DNA from 2 places in the Devosia sp. MC1541 genome. Region 1 is predicted to be linked to the other one. Evidence: riboswitches for the same ligand, from Rfam matches in the RefSeq annotation. Region 1 holds a riboswitch; the other holds the start of a gene.
What was found. Region 1 has a riboswitch for cobalamin ahead of HKD40_RS13235 (putative oxygenase MesX). Riboswitches for the same ligand answer to the same signal wherever they lie in the genome.
Positions count from the first base shown of each region.

Region 1 (7,943 bases):
TCGCCAACAATGTCTAGGCCGGCCAGCCGCTGCTCATGCAGCGACACCCGCAGAGCGTCTTGCTTGCCTTCCAAAAGGCCTGCGCCTTCCAGTTTCCAAGGCGACCAAAGGGTTTCTGGCTGCGCCAGCCACGAAGGTTTCGGCAAGCTGCCGGCGGTCGAGGTGGGGAGGAGTTTTGTCATGTGAATGTCCCGATTTCTGGGGCTTAGCGATGTGCGTTTTCGCGCGCCCAATGGCTGAGGGCGTGCTGGTGGGGCTCGATGAGCTGCTCTTTGGCAAACTTGCCTTGGTCAACGCCCAGTCGGCTGCGTTCTTCGCGGTCGTAGACCACTTGGGTCAGCGAATAATCCTGATGGTTCAAACTCGGCTGATAGCGACGACCGGCGACTGAATTGGCGTTGTAGATTTCCGGGCGATAGATGCGCTGGAAGGTCTCCATCGTGGCAATCGTGCTGGCCAGTTCGAGGTTGGAGTAATCATTCGCCAGATCGCCGGTGAAGTAGAAGGCGAACGGCGCTGAACTGTTGGGCGGCATGAAGAAGCGCGACTTGAGGCCGGTCTTGAGGAAATAGCTGTCGGTGAGCGAAAAGTCGTTTTGACGATATTCAACGCCAAGCACGGGATGCGCATTCCCGGTCTGCTCATAGATTTTGCTGCTCGATGCGCTGATGCAAATCACGGGTGGTTTACGGAAGTGCGCCTTGTAGACGTCTGAGTTCAGCAGGCTCTTGAAGAGATCGCCGTGCAGGTCGCCAAAGTCGACGGGCACGCTCGTGCCTACGCCGCTGGCCTTATGCGCCGCCAACACCACGCTGAAATCATAGTCGCGCACATAGGACGAGAGGCTGTTGCCGGTCACGCCCGGGATAAGGGCATCGGTGAGCGTGTCGTGGATTTCAGTTTGGAGCATTTCGATCAGCGGAAACGCCGTCTTGGTGCTCTGGTCGGCTATGTTGAGATCGATGGAAATGATCTTGAGCCGGACAGCGTATCGGTCACCACTCTCATTGTCCCAATGGATTAGGCTGTTGAAGCGGTTGTTGATCATGCTCAGCGCGTTGCGCAGATTTTGCTGGCGCGTTTCCCCGCGTGCCAGATTGGCGAAATTGGTCGTCAGGCGGGTATTGTCGGCAGGGACATAGTTTTCGTCAAAATCAATGCTGCGGATTGAGAACTCTATGGTTTTGGTCATCGTCTTATCTGCCCCAAACTGTCTGTTGCGCTGGCTTTGCAAAAGCCGTCGTGGGCCGTTACCGGTGCCGCCTCACGCCCGTGCCCACAGCGGGAACGGAAGCAAAGCTGCGCCACGGATGGCGGCGGTTAATTCTGTTTGGGACAGGTTTGCCCCAAGTGTGGGGGCAAGGCATCGCGAACGCATAGCAAGGCTGGCCGCGCAGCGACCATTGCTACGGCACACTGGGACACCCCGCCCGTGAACGTTATCTCGCCACAGGCAGGTCTCCTGGCTCGTGGGTCAAAGCCTCCATCCGTCTTCCCAGGGATAACCCCAGTGACACTTTGGATGTCAGCTCGCCACTTACAGTTGCGGGGGCAGCATTGGCTTTCTCGTCGAAACGAGGCACCAACTTCCCTCTTAGCTTCAACACGTTACAGCGAACGGCTGAAGAACCTAGGCCTGAGTACTATCGATCACATTCGTTCGAACGTCAAGCCATATAAAGATATCTTTATATCTTTAAGTCTTGATGCTGTGCGAAACGTTCTTGAGCGAGAGCAGACGCTTCCTTCGCTGGACGGTGACGTCGTGGCTAAGTCTCACACGTCGGCGCGGGTAATGCCGTGGCGCTTGAGCTTGTCGTAAAAGGTCTTTCGCGGGATACCGAGATCGGCCAGACAGGCAGCCACATCGCCTGAGTGCATCTTGATGGTTTGGCGTAAGATCTCGGCTTCGGTTCGCGCCAAACGCTCGGGCAGGGGCAGCCGGGCGGCGGCTTCAGGCTGAGCCGGTTGATCTTCTTCTAGACCGAGCACAAACCGCTCAGCGAAATGGCCCAATTCGCGCACATTGCCCGGCCAGTCGTGCATCATCAGGAAATCGTAGAGCACGCTGTCGACCTCCGGGGCTTCAACCTTGAACCGCTTCGCCGCCCGATTGAGGAAGTGCGTAAAGAGCAGCGGAATGTCGTCTCTGCGTTCACGCAGTGGGGGAATGGAAACGCTCACCACATTGAGGCGATAGAACAGGTCTTCGCGGAACTCACCGCGTCGCGAGGCTTCAGCCAAGTCCACTTTCGATGCCGCGACGACGCGCAAATCGAGGTCGCGGATTTTATTGGTGCCAAGCGGGCTGATCCGGCGCACCTCTAAAACGCGCAGAAACTTCACTTGTGTCGCCAGAGGCATGCTTTCGAGTTCGTCGAGGAAAAGCGTGCCGCCAGATGAGTGTTCGAGCCGGCCAATACGTTGCTTGGCAGCGCCGGTAAAAGCGCCGATCTCGTGGCCAAAAAGCTCGCTCTCGATCACGCTCTCAGGCAGTGCGCCGCAGTTAATGGGCACGAATTCGTTGACCGATCTGCGGCTCCACTGGTGCAGGGCGCTGGCCACGACCTCTTTGCCAGAACCGGTTTCGCCCAAAATCAGCACGTCGACATCGGCGTTAGCGATTTGCTTGAGCGTCCGACGCAAGCGTTCCATCACCGGCGTTTGCCCCAGCAGAGGCAGGCTATCCTCGGTCTCAACCAGCGCGGTCTTTAGGCGACGATTTTCAAGCGTCAGGCGGCGTTTTTCGAGGGCATTTTCGACAGTGAGAATGAGTCTCTGCGGTGGCATGGGCTTGGCGATGAAATCGTAAGCCCCGGCCTGCACCGCGCGCACAGCCATATCGATGTCGCCATGCCCTGTGATGAGGATCACCGGCAGAGCGGCGTCGATAGCGCCAATTTGGGTGAACAGATCAAACCCGCTCATCTTCGGCATGCGAATGTCGCTGACCACCACACCCGCGAACTGGCTGTCGATCTGCTTGAGGGCGTCTTCCGCCGACCCGAACTGCAAAACGTCAAAGCCAGCCAGCGTCAGGCTTTGCGCTGTTGCCGTGCGAAAATCGGCATCATCATCAATCAGGGCGATGGTTTTGGTCATGGGGTCGGTCTCGGAAAACGGAGCACAAAGCTCGCGCCGGATGCTGTGTTTGGTTCCAAAAGCAGGCTCGCGCCAAAGCTCTGTGCAAGGTCTTGGCTGATCACGAGCCCAAGTCCGAGCCCCTTCGCCTTGCTGGTCGAAAACGGGGTGAACATGCGTTCTGCCATGTCCGGCGAAACCCCAGGTCCGTTGTCCGTCACCCTCAGGCTTACGCTTCCGGGCTCACTTGAAAAGGCGATGGATATGGCTTTGTTCGTTCGCCCCTCCAGAGCCTCTAGGGCGTTCTGGATGAGGTTGACGATGATCTGTTCGACCCCGGTTTCATCTGCAAAAATCGGCACATCTGTCTGCGGCCGCGTGTAGCAGATCCGCACATTCTGGTGCCGAATGTTCGCGCCCAATAGGCTCAGCGCCGCGTCCACGGCACTGCGCAGATCCATCATCACCGCGTTCCGTCCACCCTTCCGTGAAAAATCGCGAAGGTGTTCGGTAATCTTGGTAATGCGGTCCGTGAGGCGCGAAATCGCCCCAAAATTCTCCATCGCTTCGGCATTGGCGCTGCGCTGCAGAAAGACCTGCCCATTGTCCGCATAGGCGCGGATGGCACCCAATGGCTGGTTGATTTCATGCGCCACACCGGCCGCAATTTGCCCCAGTGATGCGAGGCGATTGGCTTGGGTAAGTTCGTCCCTCAACCGCGCCGCGTTCAACTCGGCCGCGTCGCGCTCGTTGATCACTTCCACCAGAGCGTGGTTGGTCGCGGCCAAATCGGCGGTGCGCGTCTCGACGGCAAGCTCCAATGCGTGGTGCTGGTCGGCCATGCGCCGTCTGACCCGGTCCGACCGTTGCAGCAAAGCCAGGGCCAGAGCGGCCAAAGCTGCCCCAGCAGCCAAGACCAGTAAGGCATTGGAGCGCGTGGTGGTGATCGCCGCGGCCCGCTCCGCTTCTACTGGGAAGAGTGCGGAGAGCTGCCAATCCGTTGTCGGGACCGCAATCTGCACCCGCGCAAACTGATGCGGCGTTTCGTGGGGTGGAATGAGGGCCTCAACGACATCCGTGCGCCCTTCATGAGACGCAATGGGCAGCGGCCGCAAAGGCGCAGAGAGATATTGCAAGCTTTGTCGCAGTGCCGCCACTTCAGCCGCGCTCTTCGTCTCGGCGGCGTAAAACTGCCAGTTCGGCACACTTGAGAGCAGCACGACGTCTCTGGCATCTGTCACGTAAGTGGCAGCATTCCCCGGTGCCCAGAGGGTCTCGAGCAATCTAAAGTCAATTTTGACAACGGCCACGCCCAGCGTGCCATCGGGTCCCTCAATGCGCTCGGACACATAAAGCCCGGGAACACGGCTGGTCGCTCCCATGGCGAAAAGCTGGCCCGTGCCGCCCGACATCGCATCGCGGAAATAGGCGCGATACTGGTAGTTGTTCCCGACAAAGCTCTCGTCAGTGTCGAAATTGCTCGCCGCAATGGTGTCACCTGCGACATTGATCACATAAATCACACTCGCCCCAGCGCCTTCAGCGAGCGTTCTCAGCTTCTGGTTTAGCCCCGCGACGGCAAATGGCTGACCGTCGTTGAGGGTCGCGATGACGTCGGCGTCCCGGGCCACCAGAAAGCGGACCGCGCGCTGCTTATCGAGTTCTGCGAGCAGCGCCGACACCTGCAATTGTGTGGTTGCGTCTCCACGCTCGAGCACCTCGGCGTCCGCTTCCGCCTCACCAACATAGGCGCCAACAGTCAGCGCCACTCCGCCGAGGGCCAGCAGAACAGCGCCCAAAAATGCCCATTGCAAAAGCGGGCCGCGGACTATGCGTTTGAGAGAAAAATCCATGCGCATCCTTGTGCGGATTTTCGCACAAACTGCAATTCACGATGTGTGGATTTACGCACAAACTCGCATAATGTGGCAGTTCTTTGGAAGTTTTGTGACGGTTTATCAGACAGATAGGGGTGAAGTCGGTAACTGGCACACTAGTTGCGAAAGGAGTGGGAGCACAACGAGCCGCGCAACTGCGGCCCCCCTACGGGAGTGAGACCATGATGCCCCATTCAATGGCAGACTCTTCTGCCCCAAAGATACCTCTCTACAAGCACCTCTATGTGCAGGTGATCTTCGCAATCGTTGTCGGTATTTTGCTCGGCCACTTCTGGCCAGCCATCGGCACAGAAATGAAGCCTCTCGGCGATGCCTTCATCAAACTGGTGAAGATGATCATTGCGCCGGTGATCTTCCTCACCGTTGCCACAGGCATTGCTGGCATGAGCGATCTGAGCAAGGTTGGTAAGGTCGTTGGTAAGGCGATGATCTACTTCCTCACCTTCTCGACCCTGGCGCTGATCGTTGGCCTTATCGTTGCCAATTTGGTTCAGCCCGGCGCTGGCCTCAACATCGATCCAGCAACGCTCGATCAGGCTGCAGTGCAGGGCTATGCGGACAAGGCGCATGATAGCACCATCACAGGCTTCCTGATGGGCATCATCCCCGACACCATGGTCAGCGCCTTCGCTGACGGCAACATACTGCAGGTTCTGTTCGTCGCCATCCTGTTCGGTGTCGCTCTCGCCGCCGTTGGCGAACGTGGCAAGCCGGTGCTGGACCTGTTCCAGACGCTGACTGCACCAATCTTCAAGATCGTTTCGATCCTGATGAAGGCCGCTCCAATCGGTGCCTTCGGCGCTATGGCCTTCACCATCGGTCGCTATGGCATTGGCTCCATCGCCAATCTGGCGCTGCTTGTCGGCACCTTCTACCTGACCTCTTTCCTCTTCGTCGTGGTCATCCTCGGCGCAGTGGCGAAGTACAATGGCTTCTCCATTTTCGCCCTCATCCGCTACATTAAGGATGAGCTTCTGCTCGTTCTCGGCACCTCTTCCTCCGAAGCTGCTCTCCCAACTCTGATGCAGAAGATGGAAGACGCCGGTGCGAAGAAGTCGGTTGTGGGTCTGGTGATCCCGACTGGCTACTCCTTCAACCTCGACGGCACCAATATCTACATGACCATGGCGGCGCTGTTCATCGCGCAGGCCACTGGCATCGAGCTCTCGCTGTGGGATCAGATCATCCTGCTGCTGGTGGCGATGCTGAGCTCGAAGGGCGCTGCAGGCATCACTGGCGCGGGCTTCATTACCCTGGCGGCAACCCTCTCGGTTATTCCATCCGTGCCAATCGCAGGCATGGCTCTGATCCTCGGCATCGACCGCTTCATGTCCGAATGCCGCGCACTGACCAACCTTACCGGCAATGCCGTTGCTTGTCTGGTCGTGGCCCGTTGGGAAGGCGAGCTGGACGTTGAGCAGATGAATAGGGCGCTGTCTGGTGAAGCCGTGGCAACACCACCCGCTTCTGAAAAGCCAGCTGCCTTGCAGCCAGCAGAATAAGCAAAATGGAAAAGGCGGCTCCTGAGGCCGCCTTTTCTTTTAACCGATGAAGTCTTGGTCCATTGCTGAGCGCTGCACCACTGCGGCGCTCAGTTTTGAACACCGCAAAGCTCGGTGTTAGCTCAATGGCACGAATGCCAAGCCGTTGTTGTTGTTGAGCGGAACAACCAGCTGATTGGCTTCAGCATCGTAGCACATGGAGGCTGCGCTCGGGATGCTGGTTGCGATCAGCTCAGCTTCAGCGCCCGGCACCATCTTCGAGATCCCGCCTTGCATGACGCTGCTCACATATTTGGTGCCGTCAGCCATGATGACGAGGCCATCGCTGCCTGGTTGCGCGGCTTTTTCTGTGTTGAGCAATTCGCCATCGACGGAGAAGGTCAGAACGGCGTCATCACCCATGTTGGCGATCACGATGTTTCCGTCATTGTCGATACCAACACCATTGGGCAGAGCCAGTGGCGCGCCTTCGAGGAATACGCTGGTTTCACCATCTGGCGTGACCTTGAAAATGCGCTGTGGTGTACCCGCAGGGCCCATGCCTGTGTCAGAGCCGTAGATCGTACCGTCACTGGCCACTTCAATGTCATTGAGCCAAGCGACACCAGCCACAGGCACTTCGCCGACCGGCGCGCCGGTGGCAATGTCAAACTTGCGGATCACGGCTGTGCGCGGATCGTCCTCTGCAGTGCCGCCATCGCTGTCAGCGAGATAGAGGATGCCCTCATGGATGTCGCTGCCGAACGGCTCATTGAGAGTGAGGCCGTTGCGGTTGGCGCCGATCCAGCGCGGGGTGTGGACGGACCCATCGTGATTGATGAGCGAGACGAAACCATCATTCGGGAAGCGGTTCTGTGGTGCACCACGGTTCACCGCAATAACCAAGTTTCTCGTCTCGTCGTAAGAGCAGCTCTCTGCACTGACGATGGCGCCAAAGACCTTCACATTATCAGAGGCCGGAGTGTGCGCGCCCTCCCTGTCCACAATGCCCACAGGCATGCCGGCAGCGAAGGGAAGGTCCTCCGGCTTTGGCGCGGCGTCCTGAGCAAGGGCAATGGATGAGCTGGCTAATACAGCAGCGCAGCAGGTCAGGCTGAGTAATTTGAGCATGAGGTCTCCGGGATTCTAGTAATGCTAATGAATTCGGAACGTCGAAATGACTTAAATTCTAGGGACAACACGCCTCGCCACACCGGGTGGGAAGCGAAAATCCCCCTACAACCATCTGATGGTATTGGCATTCTCCATAGGTGTCTATGGGGGAGACGCGTTGATTTGCTGGATGCTCTGCTCCTCGCAGAAGCGCGGATATCTGGTTTTTGTCAGCGTCACAGCGCGCCAAACGCCAGCAGTTTAGCTCTAGACAGCCTGTCTGTCGGTACACAAAAGTGCCGAAGAAATGCACATTTCAGACGGCTCTAATATATTAGTAGAAAGGGGTGCTGCGTAATCCGCGCAACGC
Region 1 is NZ_JABBDZ010000013.1:27,013-34,955, forward strand. Features, by position in the region: gene HKD40_RS13230 (methionine synthase) at 1-182, opposite strand, end outside; gene HKD40_RS13235 (putative oxygenase MesX) at 206-1,192, opposite strand; cobalamin riboswitch at 1,435-1,649, opposite strand; gene HKD40_RS13240 (sigma-54 dependent transcriptional regulator) at 1,777-3,102, opposite strand; gene HKD40_RS13245 (ATP-binding protein) at 3,099-4,934, opposite strand; gene HKD40_RS13250 (dicarboxylate/amino acid:cation symporter) at 5,141-6,481, shown strand; gene HKD40_RS13255 (SMP-30/gluconolactonase/LRE family protein) at 6,599-7,591, opposite strand.

Region 2 (7,943 bases), on a different contig from region 1:
CGCGTTCCAGCCTCGGGGATTTGCCAGGCAGAGCTAAGGCTGTAGCTGGTAAAATCCTCAAATCGATCATTGAGGTCGTGGCGCAGGGCAGCGGTAAGATAGAACTGGTTCGCGAAACGTCCGCGATACTCCCCGGTGAAAGCATGGCTCGAGCGCGTGAACATGTCGGCGTCGTAGGAAGACTTGTAGGTCTCTTGGGTCAGGTCGTAGCCGCCAGTGATGGTGTGTTCGGCATTGAGAAGGTCCGGCGTATAGAAGCGATGGCCGAGCTGATAGCTGCCCTTGTAACGGCGCGTTGTCGCGTCGGAGTCGCCCCATGCGCCGCCCTGAAACAGCTGGTCAACCTGATTTGCGCTGAAGCGCGCGGTTTGGAACCAGCTCGCGTCCTCATTCGTCCAGCGGCCGCCGAGCGAGCCGAGAAGCTCGCTCGTTCTGGTTGTGTCACCGCTGTCGTTCAATACGCCAAAGCTAACCTCATTGTCGCCTTCGGCGAGGGTGTTGGCATAGCGAAGATTGCCGTCGAGGGTGACGGACGGAGAAATGTCAGCGCGGAATTTGAAATTGGCATCAAAATGCTGCGCACCGTCTTTTTCATCGCCAATGCTGGAGATGTTAAAGCCGTCGGTCTGGCGGCTGGTAACACTGCCGGACCACGTGAAATTGTCCTGACCATATTGTAGCAGGGCCGAGCCCATCTTGGTGCCGTCACTGCCAAATTCGGTGCCGAGCGTGGTGCGTAACCCGCTGCGAATGCCGGGTTTGGTGACGATATTGATGACGCCCGAAATGGCATTGCTGCCCCAAAATGCGCCCTGCGGGCCGCGCAGAACTTCAATGCGCTCGACCTCGGCGATTTGCAGGCGGCCAAAGTCGAAGTCGCCATCGGATGCCGAATTGGCAACGACGCCGTCGATCATGACGAGGGTGTGGTTGGCTTCGCCGCCGCGAATGCGGACTTGAGACAAGGAGCCAACCGAGCCGCTGCTCGATACGGCCAGACCGGGCACTTGGCGCAGTACGTCGGCGATATAGGGGGCCTTGCTGATTTCAAGCTGCTTGGCGTCGATGACGGTGAGGGAGCGGCCCATCTGTTCGCGCTGCATGGGCGAGCGGTCGGCCTGAATAATGATGGTGCCGAGCACGGCATGCTGAGCAAGCGCGGGGGTGGCGCTGACAATGCAAGCGCTGGCGACAGTGGCCAGCAGTGCTCGTGACAGTGGGGAGATTGGAAACTGACGAAGCGTCGCCATGGCAAGTCCTCTTGCCGATCCGCCCGATCAGCACCCAGTGGATATCAGTTCCATGGCAGGTCTCCTGGCTTGCGGGTCAACCGAGCGCTCGCCTTCCCAGCTTTCGCCAGTGGCATGAGTAGCGCACGTCGCCGCTTACAGTTGCGGGGGCAGCTCCGGACTAAGGTCACGCCTTTACCGGATTCCCTATTATCCCCTCGCGGGGACCGTGGACCGCCTATCAATGCGTTTCCGGGGGAGGGGTGTCAATGTGGGCGAGGAGGAAGTTGCTGCGGCGATCCGCGCGGGCCTTGCAAAGCACTCTGCAGGCGTAAAAAAAAGGCCGCCAAAGGCGACCTTTCGTATTCTGATCGTAGCGTCGAATTACGACTGCAGCGACAGGTTGATTGCCGATTCACGACCGTCACGGCCGGTTTCGACTTCGTAGGTGACCTTGTCGTTTTCGTACAGGCCATCAACGCCCGAGCGCTGAACAGCAGAAATGTGTACGAAGTGGTCCTTGCCGCCGTTGTCGGGGGTGATGAAACCAAAACCCTTAGTGGCGTTGAAGAACTTGACGGTACCGGTGATGGAAGCCATTTTTATTTCCTTAAAGCTCGGAGCCGAAGCTAAACGAGCAATACTCCAAAGCGACATGCCTGGGAGCCTAACACGTTTGCAAGGTGCATCAGAAAGCCAAGGACCGGTAGAACCGGCAGAAAGGCAGCCGACTTAGGCTGAAAACGTATGAGCACTTTATGCCTGAATTTCATGGTCACAACAAGGCGAAACAGAAGAAATTCTCACTGACGCTACTAACGCCCTGTATGAATTCGCTTTTCCCGAGGCTTAAAGCGCCTGTTCTCGGCCTGAATGCGATCTTGAGCCGCTGATGTATCTAGCGAAATTTCCCCAGCGGAATAGCGCTGTCGATTGGTGAAATGGCCGGGAAAGCGGGACGCTGTGCTAGAGTTAGCGCTTATTGATCCCCGTTTTGAGTGACAAAGCCCAAATGAATTCTTCCCGTGTGGACACGCGAATCCTGATGTCGCGCCTAACCCGTTTGGGTGAGGTTGGGCGCGACGAGCGTGGTGTTCTGGCGCGTTTGGCGTGCTCTGACGCGGATCGGCAAGGGCGCGATCTGCTTTTGAAGTGGGCGCGCGAGTCGGGTTTTGAGACGCGTTGCGACGCGATCGGCAATCTTTTCATTGTCTACAATCCGAGTGGGTCGGACGAATCGCCGATTTTGATCGGGTCGCATATCGACAGCGTGATCAACGCGGGCATGTACGACGGTTGCTACGGCGTTTTGGCCGGGCTGGGCGTGTTGGAAACAATCAAAGCCGAGGGGGTGGCGATCAATCGGCCGCTCGCGCTGGTTGCTTTTACCAATGAAGAGGGTGTGCGGTTTACGCCTTCGCTGTTTGGTGCACGGGTTTTTACCGGCGTTTTGTCGCTCGAGGCCGCCTACGCAACGGCGGATCGGGATGGCGTTACTGTTGGAGAAGAGCTCCTGCGCATCGGCTATGTCGGCACGGATAGTTTCCCAACGCCTGCTGCCTATGTGGAACTGCACATAGAGCAAGGGCCGGTGTTGGAGGCTGATAAGCGCGACATTGGCGTTGTGACCGGTGTGAACGGGGCCTTTTCGATCCGCGTAAGTTTTGATGGTGTTGCCAATCATGCCGGGACAACGCCTATGCGGTTGCGGCGCGATGCGGGGCAGGGCGCAGCGCGGTTTATGCGCTTTGTTGATGAACTGGCGCGGGCACATACGCCCGAATTGGTGGCGACGGTGGGGACATTCTCACTTGAGCCGGGCGCCATTAATGTCATTCCCTCGCGCGCTGTTATGACTGTAGATTGCCGGAGCTCGAAGTCGGAGCTTTTGCGCATGGCGCGTGAGGCGATGGCAGCTGAGTTGGCGGCGATCTCTGAAGAGACTGCGCTGGGCACACACATGGCGGTGTTGGGAACCAGCGAGCCGGTTGATTTTGCACCAGATCTTATCGATTGCGTGGAAGAGACTGCCGTGGATCTTGGTTATTCCCATCTGCGTCTGCCCTCCGGAGCGGGGCATGATGCGCAGATGATGGCGGCGGTTTGTCCCGCCACCATGATCTTTGTGCCGAGCCTTGGCGGCATCAGCCACAATCCCCTTGAGCATTCTTCTGAAGAAGAATTGGCTAAGGGGGCCGCGGTATTGCTCGGGGTCGTTGAGGAATTGGTGACGCGTTAAGGCGTCGCCACTCCTTAGTACGGTCGTAGCATTGGGGCGGTGCCTGTAGGTCGTTCAGGGTTAGGACGGAATGCGGGCGATGACTTTGATTTCGAAGTCAAAACCAGAGAGCCAGTTCACGCCGACCGCTGTCCAATTTGGATAGGGCGCTTCTGGGAAAAATTCCGCGCGGACGGCCATGATATCACCGACCTGATTTTCTGGGTCGGTGTGGAATGTCGTTACGTCGATGATGTCTTCCAGACCCGCTCCAGCTGCGGCGAGAACCGCCTGAAGATTTTGGTAAGCACGTCGAACTTGATCAGCAAATACAGGCTCTGGCGTGCCATCTTCGCGACCGCCAACTTGGCCGGAGACAAAGAGTAAATCGCCCGAGCGCGTGGCAGCGGAGTAGCGGTGCGCCTCATAAAGGGCGTGACGGTTCGCCGGGAAAACCGGTGTGCTTGTGGGCATAAGAATTCTCGCATGTGTTGGTCGTCCGCTATGGGACGGCGCGCCTCGATGTGATATACGGCGCGTATGTGAATAGATACAGATACGCGCCGTATGTCAACTGGCATACGCAGTGTATGTGAGTTGGTATTTGAAATGGCCCGCAAAACCCGCGCTGAAATGATGGTAGAGACACGCGCCAAGTTGCTGGCGGCGGGGCGCAAGGCCTTTGCCGAGCACGGCTATGCTGACGCGTCGATGGATACGCTGACGGCTGATGTGGGGCTAACGCGGGGCGCGCTCTATCATAATTTTGGCGACAAACGCGGGTTGTTGGCTGCAGTCGTCAATGCAGTCGACACAGAAATGGCGGCGCGTGCCCACGATGCCGTTCGCGCGAGCAATCCTGCCAATCTTTGGGAGCAATTGGTTGCCGAAGGCATTGCCTATATGGAGCTGGCCACGGACCCGGAAATCCGCCGAATTGTGCTGCTCGATGGCCCGGCGGTTTTGGGCGACCCGTCACAGTGGGAAAGCCAGAGCGCTTGCCTCGTTGGTACGCGTTCGATCTTGGTGACGTTAATGGAAGAGGGCGTGGTCAAGCGGATGGATATTGAAGCGGCGGCGCGTTTGATGAACGGCGCAGCTCTCAATGCGGCGCTTTGGGTGGCGGCAAGTTCCGATCCCGATATGACCCTGCCGAAAGCGCGAGACGCCTTCCGGCATCTGATGAGGGGATTTTTAGCGCAGTGATATGTGCCGCCACCGAACCTGCGCCTGACTAAGGGGGAGGGATCGGGGCGGTGTTTGAGTAGCGCTGTAAACTAGGCCGAGAGCTTGGCTTGCACTTGCGCGATGTCCGGCAGGGCGGTGCGGGCGCCGACAGCAGAGACGCTGATCGCGGCGGCGGCACAGGCAAAGCGCAAGGTTTCAGCCAGAGATGCGCCGGCGAGATGAGCCGCGAGGAATGCGCCGTTGAAGCAATCGCCTGCGCCGGTGGCGTCAACCAAGCTGGTTGGGAAGCTGGACTGGGTGAGAGCTTGGTCGCGGGATACCGAAATTGCGCCTTCGGCGGCGCGGGTGACGGTGATCAGCTGCGGGCCGAAATCGAGGAGCTTTTCGACAGCGTCTGGCGTGAGGGGTTCGGCGGAGGTTGCCAGAAAACCGGGCTCATTCATGAAGACGATGTCGGACAGTTTTAGGAGCGCTTCGAGGCGTTCGCGATTGGGTGCAACAGCGGCTTCAATATCGATAGCGACAAGGCAGCCATCGGCGCGGGCGAGCCGAGAAATCGCGGTGAACTCTTCGATGTCATAGGGCATCGCATAGACAACGCGGGACTGCTGGACGGCTTTGGTGAGGCTGGCCTCATCGAAGGCAACGCCCGGCATGGGCGCGTAGACCAAAGCCTTTTCGCCTTCAGCGTTGACGATGATCATTGCGGAGGCGGTTGGGTCGTCCGAGACCGTCATATAGTCGTTGGAGATGCCGAGTTTGGCATTCTCTGCGAGCAGCATGGTGCCGTCAGCATCGGCGCCGACACGTCCGAACGCGGCAGTCTTGAGGCCGAGGCGGGCTGCGGCGCAAGCAACGTTTGCCGCTGTGCCGCCCCCAAATACGCCGAGCTTGCGACCCAAGAGCTTCTCGTCGGCCAGAGGGACCCGGTCGGCGAGATAGATATGGTCGGCGTTTGGATCGCCGTAAGCGAGCAGATCGATGGCGCGCGGGCTTGCCATGCTTAAGCGGCCTTCAACTGCGTTGCGGCTTGCTTGATCTTCCGGCGGGCGACGCGCTCCTGACGAATGTTGAACCCAACGAGGGCAATCAGGGTGAGGGTTGGCGGGATCATGAAGATGATCTGCGAGGGAACGTCAAACGCGCCGAGGCGTGCCGCAAAGACGGTCGATGCGCCAAAGACAAGCGCGGCAACCAGCGTGCCCCAAGGATTACGAGCGCCGAGGAACACTGCCGCAAGGGCAAGGAAACCGCGACCGCCGGTCATGTCTGCTTGGAACAGGTTGAGGTAGCCCATCGATAGGAAGACGCCACCAAGGGAAGCCAGAAGGCCGGAGAGCAGAAGAGCCGAATACTGGATTTTGCGGACCGAAATGCCCGAGGCGAGGGCGGCTTCGCGGTTTTCGCCGACAGCACGCAGGCGCAGTCCAAAGCGTGTGCGGTAGAGCAGGATGGCCAACAACGGCGCGGCGATCAGGGCGATGTAGACGATCATATTGTGGCCGTTGCCACCATCGCCGTTAAAGATCGGATCGAGCCAAGGCACGCCTTCAAGGAAAGGCATGGAGATATTAGGCAGCATAAAGGTCGTGAGCTGCGCTGTCGAACCCTTGTCACCCGTGAGGCTAAACAGCAGGAAGACGGTCAGGCCAGCGGCCAGAATGTTGACGCCGATGCCTGCAACGATGATGTCGGCGCCCAACTCAAGATGGAACACGGCCAAAAGGCCGGACACGAGAACGCCTGCGCCAACGCCACACACGAGGCCAAAGAGGGCGTAGAACCAGATCGGCGAGCCGGGGAACCAGATGGCGGCATAACCCGAAGCGATTGCGCCAAAGAAGGCCGCAATCAGCATAATGCCTTCAAGCGCGACATTGGTGGAGCCCGCCAGGTCGGAAATCAGGCCGCCCATGGCAGCCAAAATGATCGGGGCAGCTGCGCGCAGGACGGCGGCGAGCAAGGTGCCGAAGGTGACACCCCATGCGGCGAGTTCGAAAGTCATGCGCTGACCTCGGTGGTAGAAGACTTAGCCTTGCGCTGGAACAGCTTGGCGAAAAGGGCAGGGCCAAAGCGTTCAGCAACAACGAAGATGATGATGAAGGCCTGAATGATCATGACCATTTCACGGGTCACGTCAGTCGAGCGTTCCATGATCTGAGCGCCCACACGTAGATAGGCGTAGAGCAGCGCCACCAGCGGCACCGCCAAGGGATTATTGCGAGCCAGAAGCGCCACAACCATGCCCTCAAAACCAATGCCGGGGGCCAAATCCATCGGCAGGTTTTTAAGAAGGCCGTTGGCCGTGTGGAAACCCGCGAGACCTGCAAAAATGCCGCCGATGCCCATGGAGAGTGCAGTGGCCCAGCGCACCGGCACGCCAGCATATTTCGCAAAGCGCGGGTTTTCGCCGATCAGGTTGATCTCGAAGCCGGTTTTGGTCCGACGCATGATCAGCCAGACGATGATCGCGGCCGCGATAGCGAGGAAAATAACCGGGGTGACATTGGTGCGGTTGATCAGGATCGGCATCAGGGCTTCTTCCGGGAACGGCCCGGTTGTGATGAAGCCTGCTGTCGGATCGCGCAGCAGATAGGTGATGCAGAAGCGGTAGAATTGGAGCGCGATGACATTGAGCATCAGCGTCGCCACGATTTCATTGGTGCCGAAGCGAGCCTTCAGGGCCCCGGGGATCAGGCCCCAGATAAAGCCCGAAGTCATCGCGGCAAGGCAAGCGGCCGGCAGCACAACCCAGGACGGGCCTTGCAGCGTCATGCTGACAGCACCAGCGGCGAGAGCGCCGAAGAACAGCTGGCCGTCTGCGCCCATGGTGAACTGTTTGGCGCGGAAGGGGATCGCAACCGCTAGCCCCAGCAGGGTTAGCGTGGTGGCGTCTTCGAGCAGCGAACCGACGCGGGTGAGGCGCTTGATGGAAAGCTCGCCATCTTCAAACGAGATTTCGGGCCATGCGCCGGTGAGCAAGACCTTGAACGCGCCGACCGGGTCTTCGCTGGCGAAGGTGGTCATGATGAAACCGCAGAGCAAAGCTGCTGCGATAACGAAAACGAGGCGTCCGACGCGGGAGATCATGGAGCCTTTGGCAGAAGCTGGCGCGCTCATGAAGCTGTACTCTGAAGTTCGGTAGCAAAGGGGGCGCTGAGCTGGGCAGAGGCGTCTGGCTGACGCTTGAGGCCGGTCATGTAGAGCCCGATTTCGCGCTGATCGACGGTGTCGGCGCGGAAGTGAGCGGTGATCTCGCCCTTGAACAGGACCGCGATGCGATCCGAGAGGGCGAGCACTTCTTCAAG
Region 2 is NZ_JABBDZ010000011.1:3,599-11,541, forward strand. Features, by position in the region: gene HKD40_RS12155 (TonB-dependent receptor) at 1-1,250, opposite strand, end outside; cobalamin riboswitch at 1,287-1,476, opposite strand; gene HKD40_RS12160 (cold-shock protein) at 1,614-1,829, opposite strand; gene HKD40_RS12165 (Zn-dependent hydrolase) at 2,242-3,468, shown strand; gene HKD40_RS12170 (RidA family protein) at 3,529-3,921, opposite strand; gene HKD40_RS12175 (TetR/AcrR family transcriptional regulator) at 4,057-4,653, shown strand; gene HKD40_RS12180 (carbohydrate kinase family protein) at 4,725-5,636, opposite strand; gene HKD40_RS12185 (ABC transporter permease) at 5,639-6,640, opposite strand; gene HKD40_RS12190 (ABC transporter permease) at 6,637-7,755, opposite strand; gene HKD40_RS12195 (ABC transporter ATP-binding protein) at 7,752-7,943, opposite strand, start outside.
Region 2: linked by a shared signal. The riboswitch ahead of HKD40_RS12155 (TonB-dependent receptor) and the one ahead of HKD40_RS13235 (putative oxygenase MesX) in region 1 are both predicted to bind cobalamin.